Regions from separate parts of the Bacillus infantis NRRL B-14911 genome, predicted to be linked through region 2. Evidence: predicted binding sites of a transcription regulator. Region 2 holds the regulator's gene; the other holds the start of a gene.

Region 1 (9,649 bases), 310 kb from region 2:
TTTGCCCATATTCATCCCCTGCAGGAGGAAAGCTCTGTCCAGGGTGCATTGGAGCTGATGTATGACCTTCAGGAGCATTTGATTGAGATTACCGGAATGGACGAAGTGACGCTGCAGCCGGCAGCAGGTGCACACGGGGAATGGACAGGGCTGATGATGATCAGGGCTTTCCATGAATCCAATGGCGACACCGGCAGGACAAAGGTTATTGTCCCGGATTCAGCCCACGGGACAAATCCGGCATCAGCAACGGTCGCCGGCTTTGAAACCGTCACCGTTAAATCGAATGAGAACGGCCTAGTAGACCTTGAGGATTTGCGCCGGGTAGTCGGATCCGATACAGCGGCCCTGATGCTGACGAACCCGAACACGCTTGGACTGTTTGAAGAAAACATTCTTGAAATGGCAGAGATTGTGCATGGTGCCGGCGGCAAGCTTTATTATGACGGTGCCAACCTGAATGCGGTCCTTTCCAAAGCGCGCCCTGGAGATATGGGATTCGATGTTGTCCATCTGAATCTCCATAAAACATTCACAGGACCTCACGGAGGGGGAGGACCCGGGTCAGGTCCGGTCGGCGTCAAGAAAGACCTGATACCCTATCTGCCTAAACCGATCGTTGCTAAGCGCGGTGAGGAATTTGTCCTTGATTATGACCGACCGCAATCGATTGGAAGGGTCAAACCGTATTATGGAAACTTCGGCATCAATGTGCGCGCTTATACTTATATCCGCACAATGGGGCCGGACGGCTTGAAAAATGTCACCGAATTCGCAGTCCTGAATGCGAATTATATGATGAGGCGCCTGGCGGAATACTACGATCTGCCATTCGACAGGCACTGCAAGCATGAGTTTGTACTCAGCGGCAAGCGCCAGAAAAAGCTTGGCGTCAGAACGCTTGACATTGCGAAGCGCCTGCTCGACTTCGGCTATCATCCGCCTACCATCTACTTCCCGCTGAATGTAGAAGAATGCATCATGATCGAGCCGACTGAAACAGAATCAAAAGAAACACTGGACAGCTTCATTGAAGCCATGATCCAGATTGCCAGGGAAGCGGAGGAAAATCCTGAAATCGTGCAGGAAGCGCCGCATACGACGGTCATCGGCCGCCTGGATGAGACCCTGGCTGCAAGAAAACCGGTCCTCCGGTATAAGAAAGAAGCTTAAGTTTCATGGCATTGAGGGGCGAAACACGGCATCAGCGCTGTGCTTCGCCCTATCTCTTTTGGCTTATTATGTTCCCTGCTGATTTTGGGCACATTCGTGTGAAACTCTGTTTCTAACGCATATTTATTCTTGATATGGAGTAATGCTTCATATGATCACACGGAAAAAGGGTCCCGCCTTAAGGCTGGACCCTTTCTTGCTCATGTATAGAAGGGAAGTGCCTCCCTTATTTCTTCGCTTTAATTTTGCCTGACCATTTTTTGAAGCCGCCCTGCAGCTGGTGGAGATCTTTATAGCCTCTGCGGTATAAAAACTGGGCTGCACGTCCGCTGCGCATCCCGCTTTGGCAGTACAGATACACAGGCTTGTCCGGACGGATTTCCTTCATGCGCATTTTCATCTGGGATAACGGGATATTTCTGGACCCGAGGATATGGCCGGCATCGAATTCATTCGGCTCCCGGACATCAATCAGCTGAGCCTTCCGGTATCCTGCACGGAATTCATCCTCTGTCAGGGTCTTGACGACTTTGCGCTGATAGAGCCATGTAACGACAGAGTAGGTAACAAAGCCCCCGATAATGATTAAAAGAATATAAAGTGTTTCCAATGTGACTTCTCCTTTCACGTATAGCTACGCCAGCTTTTATTATATAAGCCGGCAGGCATGTGAGTAAAGGAATTCCTGCAAAATTCACGTATTTCTCACGTTTTCGGATTTGCTGGAGACAAAGCGGGCGAGACGGTAAATTGAAATATTAGGCAAGGGCTGTTTGCTTTGTTTTTTCCGCCCATTTTGATAGACTAGAGAACATGTGCAAGACTCATAACATGAAAAAGAGGGTTACATATGCTAAAAGAAACTTGGAGATTTATTGATTCGGGATATGGTTCCCCATCTTTCAATATGGCTTTGGATGAGGCACTCCTCGAGTGGAACAGCGAGGGAAAGATCCCGCCTGTCATCCGCTTCTACGGATGGGATCCGGCAACGCTTTCCATTGGCTATTTTCAAAAAGCGGAAAAGGAAATCGATATGGATGCAGTCAAAAAGCACGGGCTGGGGTTTGTCCGCCGTCCGACAGGCGGAAGGGGCGTCCTGCATGAACATGAGCTCACATACAGCGTCATCGTTTCAGAGGACCATCCTGAAATGCCGAAAACAGTCACAGAGGCCTACCGGGTGATTTCTGAAGGAATCCTTAAGGGATTCCACAATCTTGGAATGGATGCCTATTTTGCTGTTCCGAAGACAGCCGAGGAAAGGGAGTCGCTGAAGAACCCGCGTTCCTCCGTCTGCTTTGATGCACCAAGCTGGTATGAGCTTGTTGTTGAGGGAAGAAAGGTTGCCGGAAGCGCCCAGACAAGGCAGAAGGGTGTTATCCTCCAGCATGGATCCATCCTCCTCGACCTTGATGAAGATAAGCTTTTCAGCCTGTTCAAGTATCCGAATGACCGTGTGAAGGAAAGGATGCAGAGAGCGTTCAAAAGCAAAGCCGTTGCCATCAACGAGCTGAGCCGGGACAAAGTTACAATCGGGCAGGCCAAGGAAGCCTTCAGAAAGGGCTTTGAAGAAGGTCTTGACATTCATCTTGAACCTTATGAGCTTTCCGCCGAAGAAATGGAATATGTGAACAAAATTGCAAAAGACCGATATGAAAACGATGAATGGAACTTTAAAAGATAAAAAGCGGCCCTGTCGCTTTTTTTCTGTTTGATGCAGAAATTGGCACACCCAGAATATGAAGATTTTTCCAAGGGGTCCGCATATAAAACGCAAGCCCCGAAATTTGCCGAAAATAATCGTTTACTGTCATTAATCGGACAATATCTCTTCTTATCTCTGAAATCTAGTTTTTTCTGCGTTTGACAAAATCAAATTGATTTGACCTCTAATACAATATATAGTGGTGTCGAAAATATTTTATACACTATATATTGATTTTGAGGTTTTAGATATGATAACTTTAGGGTATTCAAAAAAACAAATAGAAGCTTGGCTTTCTATTATTAATAGAAAGATACATTGAAGGAGCTGTGTGTATGTCTGTCGTTCTAGGACAAAAAGCAAAAGTGAACATCGAACAATTAAACAAGGATATCCGCCTATTTCCCCAGGTGCATCCGATCACCCCTGATATGAAAATCACCCATAAAGGGGTTTCCCGTCTGGTCATGCTGGACCGCTATACTTTCAAGGATACAGAAAAGATTACTCTGGCGAACGGGGACTTCGTTGTCCTGACGGTCAAAGAAGATCCAAAATTCCCTGCCCGCGGCCTCGGCTTCATCCAGGAGATTGACTGGGAGAACAAGACAGCCAAAGTATTGGTGGAGGAAGAATTCCGCGGAGTACTGGATAATCCGGACGAACCGGTGATTACGAAATCGCTGGATGTGATTGAGAAGCCGCTTGAAATCTATTATGAGCAGATTGCAAAGCGCAATGCGACAGGCCTGGCAGCTGCAGAGGCAACAGAAGAGAAGCGCAAAGAATGGTTTGAGAAATTCTACCACGAGCTTGTGAGCCTGAACTTCATCCCTGCCGGAAGGGTGCTTTACGGTGCTGGCGCGGATACGGATGTTACTTACTTTAACTGCTATGTCATGCCGTTTGTACAGGATTCCCGGGAAGGGATTTCAGAGCATCGCAAGCAGGTAATGGAAATCATGAGCAGGGGCGGCGGCGTCGGAACAAACGGATCGACCTTAAGGCCGCGCAACACGCTGGCCCGCGGAGTGAACGGCAAATCTTCCGGTTCGGTTTCATGGCTTGATGATATTGCGAAACTGACTCATTTGGTTGAACAGGGCGGATCAAGGAGAGGTGCGCAAATGATCATGCTCACCGACTGGCATCCTGATATCATCGAATTCATCATCTCAAAAATGCAAAACCCGCGCATCCTCCGTTTCCTGCTGGAAAACACACAGGATGAAACAATCAAGCGCTATGCCAGTGAAAAGCTGAAGTTCACTCCGCTGACTGAGCAGGAGACCAATATGTATCAGGGAATCATCAACTATAAGCAAATCCCCGGTCTTGGCGGCTTCAGCGAGAAAATCATCAAGGATGCGGAAAATAAGCTTGCTGCCGGAGGCAATTATACTGTCCATAATCCTGAGTTCCTGACTGGCGCCAATATTTCCGTGTGCCTGACAAAGGATTTCATGGATGCCGTTGAAAAAGATGCAGAGTATGAGCTGCGCTTCCCTGATGTGGAGTCATATGATGCTGAAACGATGAAGATCTACAATGAAGAATGGCATAAAATCGGTGATGTCCGCGAATGGGAAAAGCTGGGCCACAAAGTGCGCACCTACCGCAAAATCAAGGCAAAAGAGCTTTGGAACCTGATCAATATCTGCGCAACTTATTCAGCGGAGCCAGGCATTTTCTTCATCGACAATGCGAATGATATGACAAATGCACAAGCCTACGGACAGAAGGTAGTAGCGACAAACCCTTGCGGAGAGCAGCCGCTGGCGCCTTACTCTGTCTGCAATCTCGCCGCTGTCAATCTTGCTGAAATGGCTGACAAGGAAAACAAAACGGTCGACTTTGAAAAGCTGGCCCGCACTGTTGAAGTTGGCGTCCGCATGCAGGATAACGTCATTGACGCGACACCATACTTCCTTGAAGAAAACAAAAAGCAGGCTCTGGGAGAGCGCCGTGTCGGACTTGGTGTAATGGGGCTGCATGATCTGCTGATTTACTGTGAAACAGAATACGGTTCAGAAAAAGGCAACGAACTGATCGACAAAGTATTTGAAACGATTGCTGTAACCGCATATAAAGCTTCAGTTGAGCTGGCAGGTGAAAAAGGCAGCTTCCCGTTCCTTACAGGGGCAACGGATGAAGAAACAAGCAGGCTCCGCCAGAACTTCACAGAGGCTGGATTTATGCAGAAAATGCCAGAAGATGTGAGACAGTCCATCCTTGAAAAAGGAATCCGCAATTCCCACCTGCTGACTGTAGCACCGACAGGATCCACAGGTACAATGGTCGGGGTGTCTACAGGGCTTGAGCCATACTTCTCCTTCTCTTATTTCAGGAGCGGCCGATTAGGGAAGTTCATTGAGGTGAAGGCAGATATCGTACAAGAGTATCTTGACCGCAACCCTGACGCAGATCCTGAGAACCTGCCGGAATGGTTTATTTCCGCTATGGAGCTTTCCCCTGAAGCGCATGCTGATGTTCAATGTGTCATCCAGCGCTGGATTGACAGTTCTATAAGCAAGACGGTCAATGCACCGAAGGGCTATAGCGTTGAACAGGTGGAAGGTGTGTATGAACGCCTGTACCGCGGCGGAGCGAAAGGCGGAACAGTATATGTCGACGGTTCCCGCGACTCGCAGGTCCTTACGCTGAAAGCGGAAGAAAACACCTTCGATGAGGAAGAAACGAAAGAAGAAAAGCCGAAACAGCGTGTTGTGCTGGTTGACACAATCAGTGACCTCAGATCGACAGATGTAACCATCGGCTCGGAAGTAGGCAACACCTGCCCGGTATGCCGCCAGGGCAAGGTAAAAGAAATCGGCGGCTGCAATACCTGCACAAACTGTAATGCCCAATTGAAATGCGGCTTGTAAAATTTTCATAAACAGTAAAAAGAGGATGGAAAAATTTTTCCGTCCTCTTTTTTTGGTTTTGCCCCAATAATGCTCATACTACAAAAAAGTGCCGGCGACATGCCTGAGCCAAGCAAACATAGAAACGGGGTTATAAAGATGAAACCATTCATGCCGCAGCTTGTGTATATAGAACCGAAAGCGCTTGAATATCCTTTGGGAAAGGAGCTGAAGGAGAAATTTGAGGAGCTAGGCATCGAAATCCGCGAAACCACTTCCCACAACCAGGTGCGCGGCATCCCGGGGAATAATGAGCTTCAGCAGTACCGGAATGCAAAATCGACACTCGTAGTAGGCATCAGGAGGACGCTCAAATTCGATACGTCCAAACCGTCAGCCGAGTATGCCATCCCGCTTGCAACAGGATGCATGGGGCATTGCCATTACTGCTATCTGCAGACAACCCTTGGGAGCAAGCCGTATATCCGCACATATGTAAACCTTGAGGATATCTTTGCTCAGGCTGAAAAATATATGGAGGAGCGGGCGCCTGAAGTCACCCGATTTGAAGCTGCCTGTACCTCGGATATTGTAGGGCTTGACCATTTGACGCACTCATTGAAAAAGACGATTGAATTCATCGGCGGGACAGAGTATGGAAGACTCCGCTTTGTGACTAAGTACCACCATGTCGACCATCTGCTTGATGCCAAGCATAACGGCAAGACAAGGTTCCGCTTCAGCGTCAATTCACGATATGTAATCAAGAATTTTGAACCGGGCACCTCCACTTTCGATGAACGGCTCGAAGCGGCCAGGAAGGTTGCAGGGGCGGGATACCCTTTAGGTTTTATCGTGGCGCCAATCTATCTTCATGAAAACTGGAAAGAAGGATATTATGAGCTTTTTGAAAGGCTGAAGCAGTCGCTGGATGGCATAGAGCTTAAAGATCTTACTTTTGAACTTATTCAGCACCGTTTCACTAAGCCTGCCAAGAAGGTCATAGAAAAACGCTATCCGAAAACAAAGCTTGAAATGGATGAAGAAAAGCGGAAATATAAGTGGGGCCGCTACGGAATAGGAAAATATGTATACCAGAACGATGAAGCAAAGGAAATGGAAGAAACCATCCGAAGTTATGTCCATTCCTTTTTTCCGGAAGCAGAAGTCCAGTATTTTACGTAACCTGATATTTTATCCTGAATAATTAATTTGTCCGCCGTACTATTTTTGCAGCTGCCCGATTAAAGATGTATCAAGCAGGTATCATCGACGGGGGTGGCTTGCATGTATATAGACGGCGTTTTTTCGGGCGGCGGCATTAAAGGCTTTGCGCTGATCGGTGCTTTGGAGGTCATTGAGCAGAAAGGATTCCGCTTTGAAAGGGTGGCCGGCACGAGCGCGGGCTCGATTGTTGCCGGACTGTCTGCTGCAGGATACACAAGCAGCGAAATGTTCGATCTGATGAATGAACTTGACTTGAAAAAGCTGCTGGATGCCAGGAGGACGCTGCTTCCATTTTCGGCAGCTAAGTGGCTGCTCTTGTATTGGCGACTTGGATTGTACAAGGGAAACGAGCTGGAAAGGTGGATTGCAGAAAAGCTCGCTGCAAGGGGGATCCGTACATTTGGCGACCTCGCACCACAGAAGCTTAGAGTCATTGCATCAGATCTGACCAACGGCCGGCTTGTCGTCTTACCGGATGATTTAATGAGCTACGGGGTCGACCCTGGCCGATTCTCCGTAGCGAAGGCTATCCGGATGAGTTGCAGCCTGCCTTATTTTTTTGAACCGGTCAAACTGAAGTCTTATGAAGGAGAAACAAGTCTCTTAGTCGATGGGGGAGTGCTGAGCAATTTTCCGATGTGGCTCTTTGACAAGGAAAATGTCAAAAAGCTCCGGCCAGTACTTGGGATCAAGCTGAGCCATGATGTCTTGAACAGGGAGAAAAATAAAATCAATAATGCGATCCAGCTCTATGAGGCGCTCTTTGAGACAATGAAGGATGCCCATGATGCACGCTATATTTCCCGGAAGCATGCAAAGAATATCATTTTTGTTCCGACAGAGGGCATCGTTTCTACAGAATTTGGCCTTACCGCTGAAAGAAAAGAAGAGCTGCTGGAGCTCGGGAGGCGGTCAGCGAGGAAGTTTTTTTCTCAATGGACCTATTGAGGGAATTAAAAAGCACTGCCCCATATTGGCAGTGCTTCCGCTGGCCGGCCATTTACAGCCAGCAGGAGTAATACTAATCTGCCCGGGCATCAAAGGGAGGCCCGGTTCTTTTTTTTGCCTTTTTTTCCGTCAATGACGGTTAAATGAGATGGAGACTTGCGGGCTTTTGTTTTCCTTAAGGATGTGAGCGAACCGACACTTGCCTTCCTGGTGCTGGCAGGTTCTTTCTGATATTTCCTTTTAGATTTCTTAGCTGCTTTAACAAATGCCTGCTGCTCTTTTTTCATAGGGCCAGCTTTGTAGAAACGGCGAAACAGAAAGTATACGGCAGCACCAATGAGGGCCATTACGGCTATACTCTGCAAAAAACCGGCAGGGTCGTTTACCAATCTGCCTGTTATTCCGATTATTGCGAGGCCAATGAGGCCGGCAACAATGTACAATGAAGTCCGGTTATTCAAAAAAGCCACCTCCCTATGAGCATGATGAGCATTTTCACTTGCTTTTAAACTATATTTTATACAATTTCTTCTGTTTTATTAGCGTCCTCGGTTTCCTTTTCCTTTTTTAGCAGTTCGTTAAACGAAAGAATGGCAACTTCTGTCTGTTTATCATCCGGTTCTTTGGTCGTCAGGAGCTGAAGCCAGAGTCCGGGAAGGCCGAGCCATTTCAGAACAGGCACATGCCTGACCTTATTCGTCAGCTGCAGGACCTCAAAGGAGATTCCGAGAACGACTGGAATCAGGGCAAGGCGGTTTAAAATCCTGACCCAAAGCGGATCGGTCGGCACAAACATATAAATGAAGACGCCGACAATGACGGTGAAGAGGATAAAGCTGCTGCCGCAGCGATAATGGAGCCTGGACTGCGCCTGCACATTTTCGACCGTCAGCTCCTTGCCGTTTTCAAAAGCATTTATTACTTTATGCTCTGCACCATGGTACTGAAACACCCGCCTGATGATCGGGGTCAATGAAACGAAATAAATATAGCCAAGCAGAAGGATGAGTTTGAAAAATCCTTCTACCAATACCTGGGAGAAATCGCTCGAAAAAATCGGCTTTGTCAAGGCCGCCAGGAATACCGGAACAAGGGTGAAGATAAATTTCCCGAACAGGAATGAAATGACCCCTATGGCTGCCACGCCGAGCCACATGGTCAGCTTGGATGGCTCCTTTTCTTTTAAGGTATGATCCTCGCTTGGATCAAGATCAAATCTCTCTGTTGAGAAATTCAAGTGCTTCGAACCGTTCGCACTTGCTTCAATAATGGCTGCTATCCCTCTAAGGAAAGGGATTTTCTTGATCGTCCGGAGAGACGGATTGGACTTTCTCGGCAGATGGAAGTATTCAATAGATTCATCCTTCCTTCTGACTGCTGTGACATAATGATGCTTGCCGCCGAACATGACGCCTTCAACTACCGCCTGGCCGCCATAAACGGGCTTTTGGTCTTTAGACATATATGTAACACCAACCTATTGTGTACTGGGCCGAAACAGCATATTGAAAAAAGTGGATCGTGCCTGAAAGGCACTTTTTGCATAAGCTGAATGTACCTATATTTATTCTACTAAAAAACGGATAAAACCTCTAGAGCGGAGCGAAAGTAAGATTATTTCAGCCTCGCAGCCGATGAACCTTCAATTTTTGGTTTTGATGTAATTGAAAAAATAACCATGGGCATACTAAAGCAATGGAGGTGGAAAAATGAAGGAAGAACATGCAAA
Region 2 (9,649 bases):
CAACGCGCTTGAACTCTTCCTTGATCTGATCCGGGCGCACAAAAATATGAGCATCATTCAAAGTCATTCCGCGCACACGCTGCAGTCCGGACAGCGCACCAGACATTTCATAGCGGTGCATGGTGCCAAGCTCGGCAATCCTGATCGGCAGCTCACGGTAGCTGTGAATGCTGTTTTTATAAATCATCATATGGTGCGGGCAGTTCATCGGGCGGAGGACAAGCTCCTCATTATCCATTTCCATGACAGGGAACATATCTTCCTGGTAGTGGTCCCAGTGGCCGGATGTTTTATATAGCTCAACATTTGCCATAACTGGCGTATATACATGCTCATAGCCGAGCCGCTGTTCCTTATCAACGATATAGCGCTCAACGATGCGGCGGATGGTTGCACCCTTCGGCAGCCACATTGGCAGCCCCTGGCCGACCTTCTGGGAAGTCATGAACAGATCAAGCTCTTTGCCGATCTTCCTGTGGTCGCGCTCTTTCGCTTCCTCGAGCAGGCGCAGATGCTCAGCCAGATCTTCTTTCTTAAAGAATGCTGTACCGTAAATGCGCTGCAGCATCTTATTGTCGCTGTCTCCGCGCCAGTATGCGCCGGCAATGCTGAGAAGCTTGAATTCCTTGATCTTGCCTGTGGAAGGCACATGGACACCGCGGCAAAGGTCTGTGAAATCACCCTGCTCATAAAGAGTGACAGTTTCCCCCTCCGGAATCGCTTCAATCAGTTCAAGCTTGTACTCATCGCCGATTTCCTTGAAGAACTCGACCGCTTCTTCACGGCTAACTGCTTTGCGGTGCACATCAATGTTTTCATTGACGATTTTGGCCATTTCTTTTTCAATCAGCGGCAGGTCTTCCGGAGTCAGTGATTCTTCAAGATCCACATCATAATAGAATCCGCCTTCAATGACAGGGCCAACACCGAATTTGGCGCCCTTGTGCAGGCGTTTGATGGCCTGTGCCATTAAGTGGGCTGTACTGTGGCGAAGAACCTCGAGCGCTTCATCACTGCCCTGTGTGACAATTTCAATGGAACCATCTTCTTCAATCGGCCTGCGAAGATCGTACATTATGCCGTTCAGCTTTCCGGCCAGTGCTTTTTTCTTCAATCCCGGGCTGATGGATGCAGCCACATCCTCTGTAGATGTTCCTTTCGGAAATTCCTTTACAGCTCCATCCGGAAAAGTCAATTTAATTAATTCTGACATGAAAATTCCTCCTTATGTGCTTAAAAAACAAAAAACCCATCCCTAAAGAAGGGACGAGTTGTATTTAACACGTGGTTCCACCCAAATTCCCAGACGCAAAAAAACACGCAGTCCGGCTTAGTGAGGGATATAACGGTCCCATGCCCGCCAGCCGATACTTTGGCCAATGATAACAGCAAATCTTTTCGCCGTCTGCTGCACCCGGCTATTGTTACGGGCGCAAAATCATCGTCCTTTTCCTGGCTGTTGTTCGGAGGCGGTAAGCATTTCATCCGTGCTGGGAAGTTTTCAGCCTTGGCTTCCCTCTCTTTGAACCGTAATGAATACCCTTGTCCTCGTCGCTACATTTGTGGTGTTTGAATTATTATGTACGTTATTATAGTAGTTTATCTTGGAAAAATCAAGGGATTTCAGATTTTCTCCCTTCCTGCTGCAGAGAGGATTTTCTTCAGTTCTATAAAGGCCTCAAGAGGCTGGATGATCACTCTTTCCTCAAAAATATTGCGGACGGTCCTGGCGAGCGGACAGTCTGGTTCATTAGAATAAAGATAAATGGCTGACGGTGCCATTGAAAGGAGCGGGGCGATCGTAACGGAGTCGACGTATACTGGATGGTTAAAAAGCAGCCGGCGGTCAACCATCTTCAAGAGCTCAGCCCGCTTGATTTCAATAAGTCCTCCATCATAAAAAGCAGTCTCCTCCCCCATCACCAGATGGACAGCACTGCGCTTAGGGGCCCTGCCCTTCAGGAAGTCCCTCAGCATGTGGATGAACATTTGGTATTCCTGCTCCATTTTATATTCATCTATGGAAAGTGCTGCATATCGTTCAAGCTGGTCCATCATCGGGCGGAGACGGAATTTTACAAAAGAGTCGAACGAAAACGAAGAGATGTCCCCTGTCATTAATTCTTCAATTGCGAGGCTAAGGCTTTCCTCCGGTCCAGGACCGTCCAGAAAAGCAGACAAATCATCCCTGTTTCCCTCCAGGATAGAATGGATGATATCCAATATCTGCTGCTGCTCTTCCTCGTCTTCATAAAAATACTGCTCCGAAAGAATCCTGCGGAACCAGTCATCCTGCTTCGTTTCTATAATAAAATGTGTCATCGCCCTTTTTACCAGGTCTGCCGTCTCCTGCAATCCGCCCGTTTTAATCTGAACAGCATACCCGTCTTTAAGCTGAAGTGATGATATATTAGAGGATGACAGTCCAAGCTCCAGGAGACCCTGCAGTTTCCTCGCATCCTGCTGATTCTGGAAAATGATTTCAATCAATCATATCCCCCCTTGTTTTTTAAACAATATTCGAAGCTGCAGCAAGCGCCGGGAGATATCCTCTCCTTACCTATACGGCTTCCTTCGTTAATATCCCTGATTCCATGTATATGGGAAACTTGTACAATTTAGAAGCAGATGCGGAGCATAACAGGGATAAAAAAGGGGACATATTGGAGGAATGGAATTTGGAGAAAAAATAAAAACTGCCTTTCCCAAGGCAGTTTTCAGATTCATTCCTTATACACGGCGGTTCGGACCGTCAACCAGGACAGGCTCAGACAGGTAGCGGATGCGCTCCATGATCCGGCGCGCTTTCATTTTTTCTTCTTCACCGCGCTGACTGTAGGTCAGATGATGCTCCAGCCCCTGCATATCAAAATTGGACGTAAAGAAGGTTGGCAGGTTCTCCAGCATCCTGAACTGCAGGATCGGTCCTAATACCTCATCCCTTGTCCAGCTGGACATCGTTTCGGCGCCAATATCATCGAGCATCAGGATCGGCTCGCGCTTGATGGCCTCAAGCTTTTCATTTAAGGTCGAATCTCCGATGCTGCTTTTCATTTCCCTTAAAAGCTCCGGGACATAGACGATCATGGACGAAATCTTCTTCTTGGCAAGCTCATTGGCAATTGCACCAAGCAGAAATGATTTGCCGACTCCGAACTTCCCATAGAAATACAGCCCCTTCTGCCTTGTCCCGGGCTGATAATTTTCGACGAAGCTTTCCGCTTTATCCACCGCATCCAGTCTTGTATCCAGGTAAACATCAGCGAAGGAGGCGTTGACAATCTCTTTTGGAATATACAGGCTCCGGATCAGCTTCTCATTTTTCTTCCGTTCATCATGAATCACCTTGCGCGGGCAGCGGTTGTATTGGACATCAATGATCCCCCGCCTGATGACCAGTTCAGGATGATATCCCTGCATCATATTCTTGCATTCCCCAAGGCTTGGGCACTCTCTGCATTCCTTGCTCTGCTGGGCATACTCCGAAAGCTTGATCATGCTCCTTTCTGCCATTTCAGCTGTAATTTCTGCGCGGTGCTCCTGCAAAAAAGCTTTTACATCAGGATGGGAGAAAACTTCCTTCTTTTGCTGCTCGTACCTCTTTTGAAAGCTTTCATTACCTGCAAGTTTTTTCAATGTCTCATTGATTCTTTCCATGCTGCCACCTCCTTATTTCCGATACTTTTTAAGCCTTTCCTCTAAGGCCCGCCTTTTTGCCTCATATTCTGAGTCATTGGCGGCAGCTGCTTTTTGCGGCTGCTCTTCCTGCTGCTCATCAAACCAGTCAGGCAATGCTTCTTTTCTGATCGGCTTTTTCGCTGAAGCAGGCTTCGCCTTTTTGCCTTCTGCCCACTCCAGATACTGGCGGTGTTCATTCTTGGCCAGCATCATAGCTTCTTTAACCGTTTTAATCTGTTTTCTTGCCCAATGCCCGGCAATCTTCTCTACATATGCTTTCGTCAGCTTCATATCTGTTTTTAGCATAACATACTGAATGAGAACATTAGCAACGCCTGGATGCAGTTTCTGCTGAAACATAACGTCCTCAATGATTTGCAGATCACCTTTAGAGGGATCTGCCCCGCCGGAAATATCCTTTAACAGCTGGCGCGGGGAAGTGATCTCCATATATCTGATCAATTCTTCTTCCTGTGTTTTCGGCTCAGCGGCTTGAACCTGATGGATGCCTGGCTGGATCCGGTCTATCAGGGAAGGCAGCTGGTCCTGATGCTCAAATTGATACCAGTCACGTGCCGATTTCCGCAGTTCTTCAATATTGATATCATTATCTTCCGTCATTGCACTGATCAGGATGTTTTTCATCTGCAGGGCATCAATCCCATAAAGGAAGGACAGGTTGCTGATGGCTTCCCGGACCTTCGGGGTCAGCGCCGACTTGGGGAGAAGAGATTCATTCAACCCCGCTGCCAGCAGCTCAAAATCAAAGGATGAACCTCCGATTTTTATCTCTTCAGGGCTTGTTCTCCCTATGAAGGTAAATCCCTCTTCAAGAGACAGATCCCTTCCTGTATCCTGGTCAGGGGAGAAAGCTGCAGGATGGCCTGACTCATATACATCCTGAAAGGCTTTAGTCACTTCATCATAACCCTGCATCACGCCGGAATCATGGTCACAGAAAAAGCGCTTGAGCCTCAGAAACTGATTTTTGCCGATTTTGCGGTATAGATAAATGTTAAGCATCCCATCCAGGAAAAACTGCTCCGGACTCAGCGGCGGCTGCAGTTCGTATATAAAAGAGCGGCTGCCCTCCTCATTTTTCACAAAAGCCTTCAAAAGACCAATTCCTTCAAGCTTCAGTCTTGCTTCATAAATTTCCTTTAAGTTCATCCCCATGAAATTCATCAAGCTGTGATGGCTGTTTGATTGAGACCAAAGCCTGTTTTCCTCCAGTTCAGCCCATAGCGTCATATATAGACTGAGACAGGCCGCCCCGATTAAGGGCTGATACAACAAAGTCAGAACTTTTCTGTCATAATCATGCAAAAGACCGCTCGCGGCCACTGCATAGCGGTCAATCGGAAGCATTTCTTGCCAATGCTGGGCCATAGCTGCCAACCTTTCTACGATCTTCAGGAAACCAGCCAAAAAAGAGCCAAAGACAGTCTTTAGCTCGGCTCTGGCTGGAGGCACCTCAATGCATCACTTCCAAAAGATCATTGTTCTTTTTTGATTAATTCTTTCAACTCATCGATAAATACATTGATATCCTTGAATTGCCGGTAAACAGAGGCAAATCTGACATAAGCAACCTCATCGATTTTGGCCAGTCTGTCCATGACCATTTCACCGATAAATTCGCTTTTTATTTCAGAAACCCCCTGGCTGCGAAGCTCCTTCTCCACTTCAGATGTCACTTCTTCAAGCTCCTTAAGGGCTACAGGACGTTTTTCGCAGGCCTTGATCAGGCCCCTCAGCATCTTATCGCGGCTGAACTCCTCGCGTGTGCCTTCCTTCTTTACGACAATGAGCGGAATTTCCTCCACCTTCTCGAATGTGGTGAAGCGATAGCCGCATTTCTCGCACTCCCGCCTTCTGCGAATGGAACGGCCGTCATCGACCGGACGGGAATCAAGGACGCGTGTATTGTTATTCTGGCATGAAGGGCATTTCATACAATCAGCTCCGTATCCTCATTCATGTACTTGCTGGCCGTTTCTCTGCACGAAGGCCATTCTGTTTCTATCATATAAAAAACACATCAGCTGTACAAGCTTCCGCTATTCAGCATTCCTGCCGGAACCAAGATATGTAAGTTCTTTATCCAGTCTGCTGTAGAAACCTGTGATTTCCTTTTTCAGGGAAGGTAATGCTCCCGCAGGAGAAAATTGCTCAGTCGATATATTTACATCAATGGCAGACTCCATTCCTCTTACAGACACAATGGTGATAATGGCAAAGTACTTTTTGCCGCGGGTAATTTCCGCAGCCATTTCTCCATGCTCTTTGGCAGAGCTGATCATTTTCACACTGGGGTCCTTCCGCAGAACGTTTTCCGCGGTTTCAAAAGCCTTATTAAAGCTGGCCTTATAGTATCTTGTGCGCAGATTCTCATCCCGATGGCTTTCGCTTGTTTCACACTGTTTTTGAAAGCGGCCGAAAACTGTCCGAAAAATTGACATTCATTCATCCTCCGAGTTATCACTTTTCTCTATTTTAACACAAGAAAAGCGCCAGCGCCTTGTCAAAAACGGGACGCTGCGTCCTGCGGCAGCGTCTTGTGATCTTGAGGGGCAGGAGCTGGGGCTGTACAGCTGCCATAGCTGAAAAAAGTATCTAATCTTTATAGAAGATCATGCTGCCTGCCCTTTCTTCCGGCCAATATAAAAAGAGGTGTACGGATACACCCCTTTGATTTGTCAGTTTATCAGTTTGTCATTTTTATAGTGCGTTTGCTTGAGCTTGCTTAACTTGAACAGGACCCATGCCGCGAGGAATTTCGATATTCTCACGCGTTTGAGCGCCTAACTCTTCCGCAATATAGTCTGCAGCAATGTTAGGATCAAGATCTCCGCATGTGTATACATCAATGCTTGCATAGCCATGCTCCGGGAAGCTGTGGATAGTTAAATGAGACTCGGAAATGATTACCACTCCGCTTACACCCTGCGGCGCAAACTTGTGGAATGCGACTTCGCGGATTTCTGCACCAGACTTTAATGCAGCCCCTACAAATGTCTGCTCAATAAATTCCATATCATTCAACTTTTCAAAATCGCAGCCCCATAGCTCTGAAATAACATGACGGCCCATTGTTTCCATATTCAAATTTCCCCCTTTTTAAAAATACAAACGAATTAATGAGCTTCTTCATTTTCACTGGCCAACAACTACCACGGGGGAAAGTTAGTCCAGAGAGGTCCTAACCCTTTAAGTAGCCATCACTGCCAAAATTCAAGAAGTTCACGAGGAATAGTATACTTTGTTTATATTTTTTTTGCAACAGGAGTTTTTGATTTTTTTAGATGGCTATTTTCCTCATCATTAGATGGTCAACCATTGAAATAAATCAGGACAAAACTGGTTTACTTAAAGGACTATCCTCTAATAATGGAGTGTTGATTTCCGTTCCAGGCACTTCGCTTTCCGCGGGGCGGCGCTGAGCCTCCTCAGAGCAAGCTCTTGCGGGGTCTCAGCTTTGCCGCTGCAATCCCGCAGGAGTCTTCGTGCCTTCCACTGCAATCAACTGGTTTTAGAAATTTTAAAAGGCAAAATCATAATACAAAAAAATAAAAAATAAAAAATAAAAACAGGGTACGGAAGAATTCTTCCGTACCCCTTATGTCTAAATTCAGCGTGCTTTAATAAACAAGCATTGGCTTACAATTTTCCGGTGTGTCAGCCTGCTTTTACTTCTGTGAGTTTAGCCATTTTTCCTGCGACAAAGTTGACGAGGTCGACGACTCGGCAGGAGTAGCCCCATTCGTTGTCATACCAGGCGAGCACTTTTACTTTGTTGGGGCCGATGACCATGGTTGAGAGGCCGTCTATGATGGCAGAGTGTTCATTGGTATTAAAGTCGACAGATACGAGCGGCTCTTCTGTAATATCCAGGACGCCCCTCATGCTTCCTCTGGCTGCAGCTTCAAAGGCATCGTTGATTTCCTCGGCAGTCACTTCTTTATTCAGGTCCACCACAAGGTCAACCAGCGATACATTTGGCGTCGGGACACGGAGGGCCATTCCGTGAAGCTTGCCCTTCAGCTGGGGCAGCACTAGGGAAAGGGCTTTGGCGGCGCCTGTCGATGTCGGAATGATCGATTGTCCGCATGCCCGTGCACGGCGCAGGTCCTTATGCGGATTGTCGATATTTTTCTGATCGTTTGTGTAAGCATGGACAGTCGTCATCAGTCCATTTTCGATCCCGAATTTTTCATCAAGCACCTTTGCGACGGGCGCAAGGCAATTTGTTGTGCATGATGCGTTAGAAATGATGTCATGCTCATAAATATTTAATGCGCTTTCATTTACTCCCATCACAATGGTGACATCCTCATTTTTACCCGGAGCAGTCAGTATAACCTTTTTAGCTCCTGCCTCTAAATGGAGCGCTGCTTTTTCGCGGGAATTGAATTTGCCTGTTGCTTCTATAACAATATCAATCTCCAGGTCCCTCCATGGGAGTTCAAGGGGATCTCTGCTTGCCAGCAGCCTGATGCGCTTCCCATTTACGACAATTGCATTATTTTCAGGAATCACTTCGCCTTCAAACATCCCGTGATTCGTATCATATTTAATTAAATGAGCCAGAGTTTCAGCAGGATAGCTGGCGTTGATTGCTGCAATTTCAAGGTTTTCCTCCATAATTGCCTTTCTGAACACCATTCTTCCGATCCTTCCAAAACCATTAATCGCTATTCTCGCCATCATTATACGGCCCCTTCCGAATAAGTGTTATACTTATGTTGTTTACCTTTGCTATTAGTATAACATATATAAAACCTTTTGTGCTCCTGATTGTGCACATTTTCAAAAAGTCTAATTATTCAGAATAACATTTTTAGACTTCAGTTCAATATAGTCAGCTTTAAGCCTTTTATGAACGGAAATAACAAAGCACATACTATAAATGTTTTGTTTTTTAAACATAAAAAAGAGGAAGGCATCAGCTCTTCCCCTTTTCCTCCGGCAGCCATAGATCAAGCAGCCCGGATAACTGCTCCTTCGTCTCCTCAATGGTGCCATTATTATTAATAACCGCATCTGCCAGCCTGACTTTTTCAGTAAGAGGCATTTGAGAATTGATGCGGGCCTCCGCTTCTTTTTCACTTAATGAATTACGGTTCATCAGGCGCCTCAGCTGAGTTTCCCCATCTGTATAAACAAGCAATGTCTTATCTGCCAAATGTTCCAGCTTGCTTTCGAACAGCAGCGGTATATCCAGCACTACTAGCTGCTCCCCTTTTTGGATGGCCTGCTCTTTTTTTTCCAGCATTCTCTTGCGGACTGCAGGATGGACAATCGCATTAAGAGCCAGCCGTTCCTCTTCATTATGAAAAATGATGGCCCCGAGCTTTGCCCGGTCAATTTCTCCATCAGGCTGCAGAATCCCGGTTCCAAAGCGGCTGACAATACCGTTATATGCTTCTTCTCCCTTTTCCACTGCAAGCCGTGCTTCCAAATCTGCATCAATGACCGTAACCCCTTTTTCCATCAGCATGGAGGATACGGTGCTTTTCCCGCTGGCGATGCCTCCAGTCAATCCTATTACTAACGGCATATTCTGTCCTTTCCGGACTCGTTATATTTTCCAGATTCCGATGACAATCAGCAAAAGCCCAGGAATAAAAGAAAAGCGCTGCACCCAGCTGCTGTGGCTGAAAATGGTGCCGATTTTCATTCCGGCAAAAACAAATAGCGAGCTCATCGCAGCCACCGCAGCGGCCAGATAGCCGGGAGAATATCCCAGCATGGCGGCTCCTATCCCTGCTCCAAACGCATCCAAAGATAAAGCAAGGCCCAGCATAAATGCTTCAATCCCTGTAATCGTGCCTGATTTATCAAAATCGGCAGCCATGGGCTTTTGCAGGATGTTTATAACAAGGCCTAATGATTTAATTTCAAAATTGACAATCGTTTTCTCATGGGGAAGAACATCTTTTGATTTTTCCGGACGGAAAAACTGGTACAA

Evidence for each region. Region 2 encodes NrdR, which represses ribonucleotide reductase genes. Its sites were predicted from a motif close to AACACNATATATNGTGTT; they were not measured.
Region 1: N288_RS16625 (vitamin B12-dependent ribonucleotide reductase) is a predicted target of NrdR. The motif match lies at 3,068-3,085, and genes of this name have one in related genera.

Annotation. Positions count from the first base shown of each region.
Region 1 is NC_022524.1:3,273,421-3,283,069, reverse strand. Features, by position in the region: gene gcvPB (aminomethyl-transferring glycine dehydrogenase subunit GcvPB) at 1-1,173, shown strand, start outside; gene N288_RS16635 (rhodanese-like domain-containing protein) at 1,400-1,783, opposite strand; gene N288_RS16630 (lipoate--protein ligase family protein) at 2,024-2,860, shown strand; gene N288_RS16625 (vitamin B12-dependent ribonucleotide reductase) at 3,217-5,766, shown strand; gene splB (spore photoproduct lyase) at 5,905-6,930, shown strand; gene N288_RS16615 (patatin-like phospholipase family protein) at 7,033-7,920, shown strand; gene N288_RS16610 (SA1362 family protein) at 8,010-8,390, opposite strand; gene N288_RS16605 (DUF1385 domain-containing protein) at 8,438-9,382, opposite strand; gene N288_RS16600 (YqhR family membrane protein) at 9,630-9,649, shown strand, end outside.
Region 2 is NC_022524.1:3,581,388-3,591,036, forward strand. Features, by position in the region: gene thrS (threonine--tRNA ligase) at 1-1,213, opposite strand, end outside; gene ytxC (putative sporulation protein YtxC) at 1,624-2,490, opposite strand; gene dnaI (primosomal protein DnaI) at 2,731-3,657, opposite strand; gene N288_RS18115 (replication initiation and membrane attachment family protein) at 3,670-5,067, opposite strand; gene nrdR (transcriptional regulator NrdR) at 5,175-5,633, opposite strand; gene N288_RS18125 (hypothetical protein) at 5,739-6,140, opposite strand; gene speD (adenosylmethionine decarboxylase) at 6,400-6,780, opposite strand; gene N288_RS18135 (glyceraldehyde-3-phosphate dehydrogenase) at 7,357-8,388, opposite strand; gene coaE (dephospho-CoA kinase) at 8,624-9,238, opposite strand; gene ytaF (sporulation membrane protein YtaF) at 9,260-9,649, opposite strand, start outside.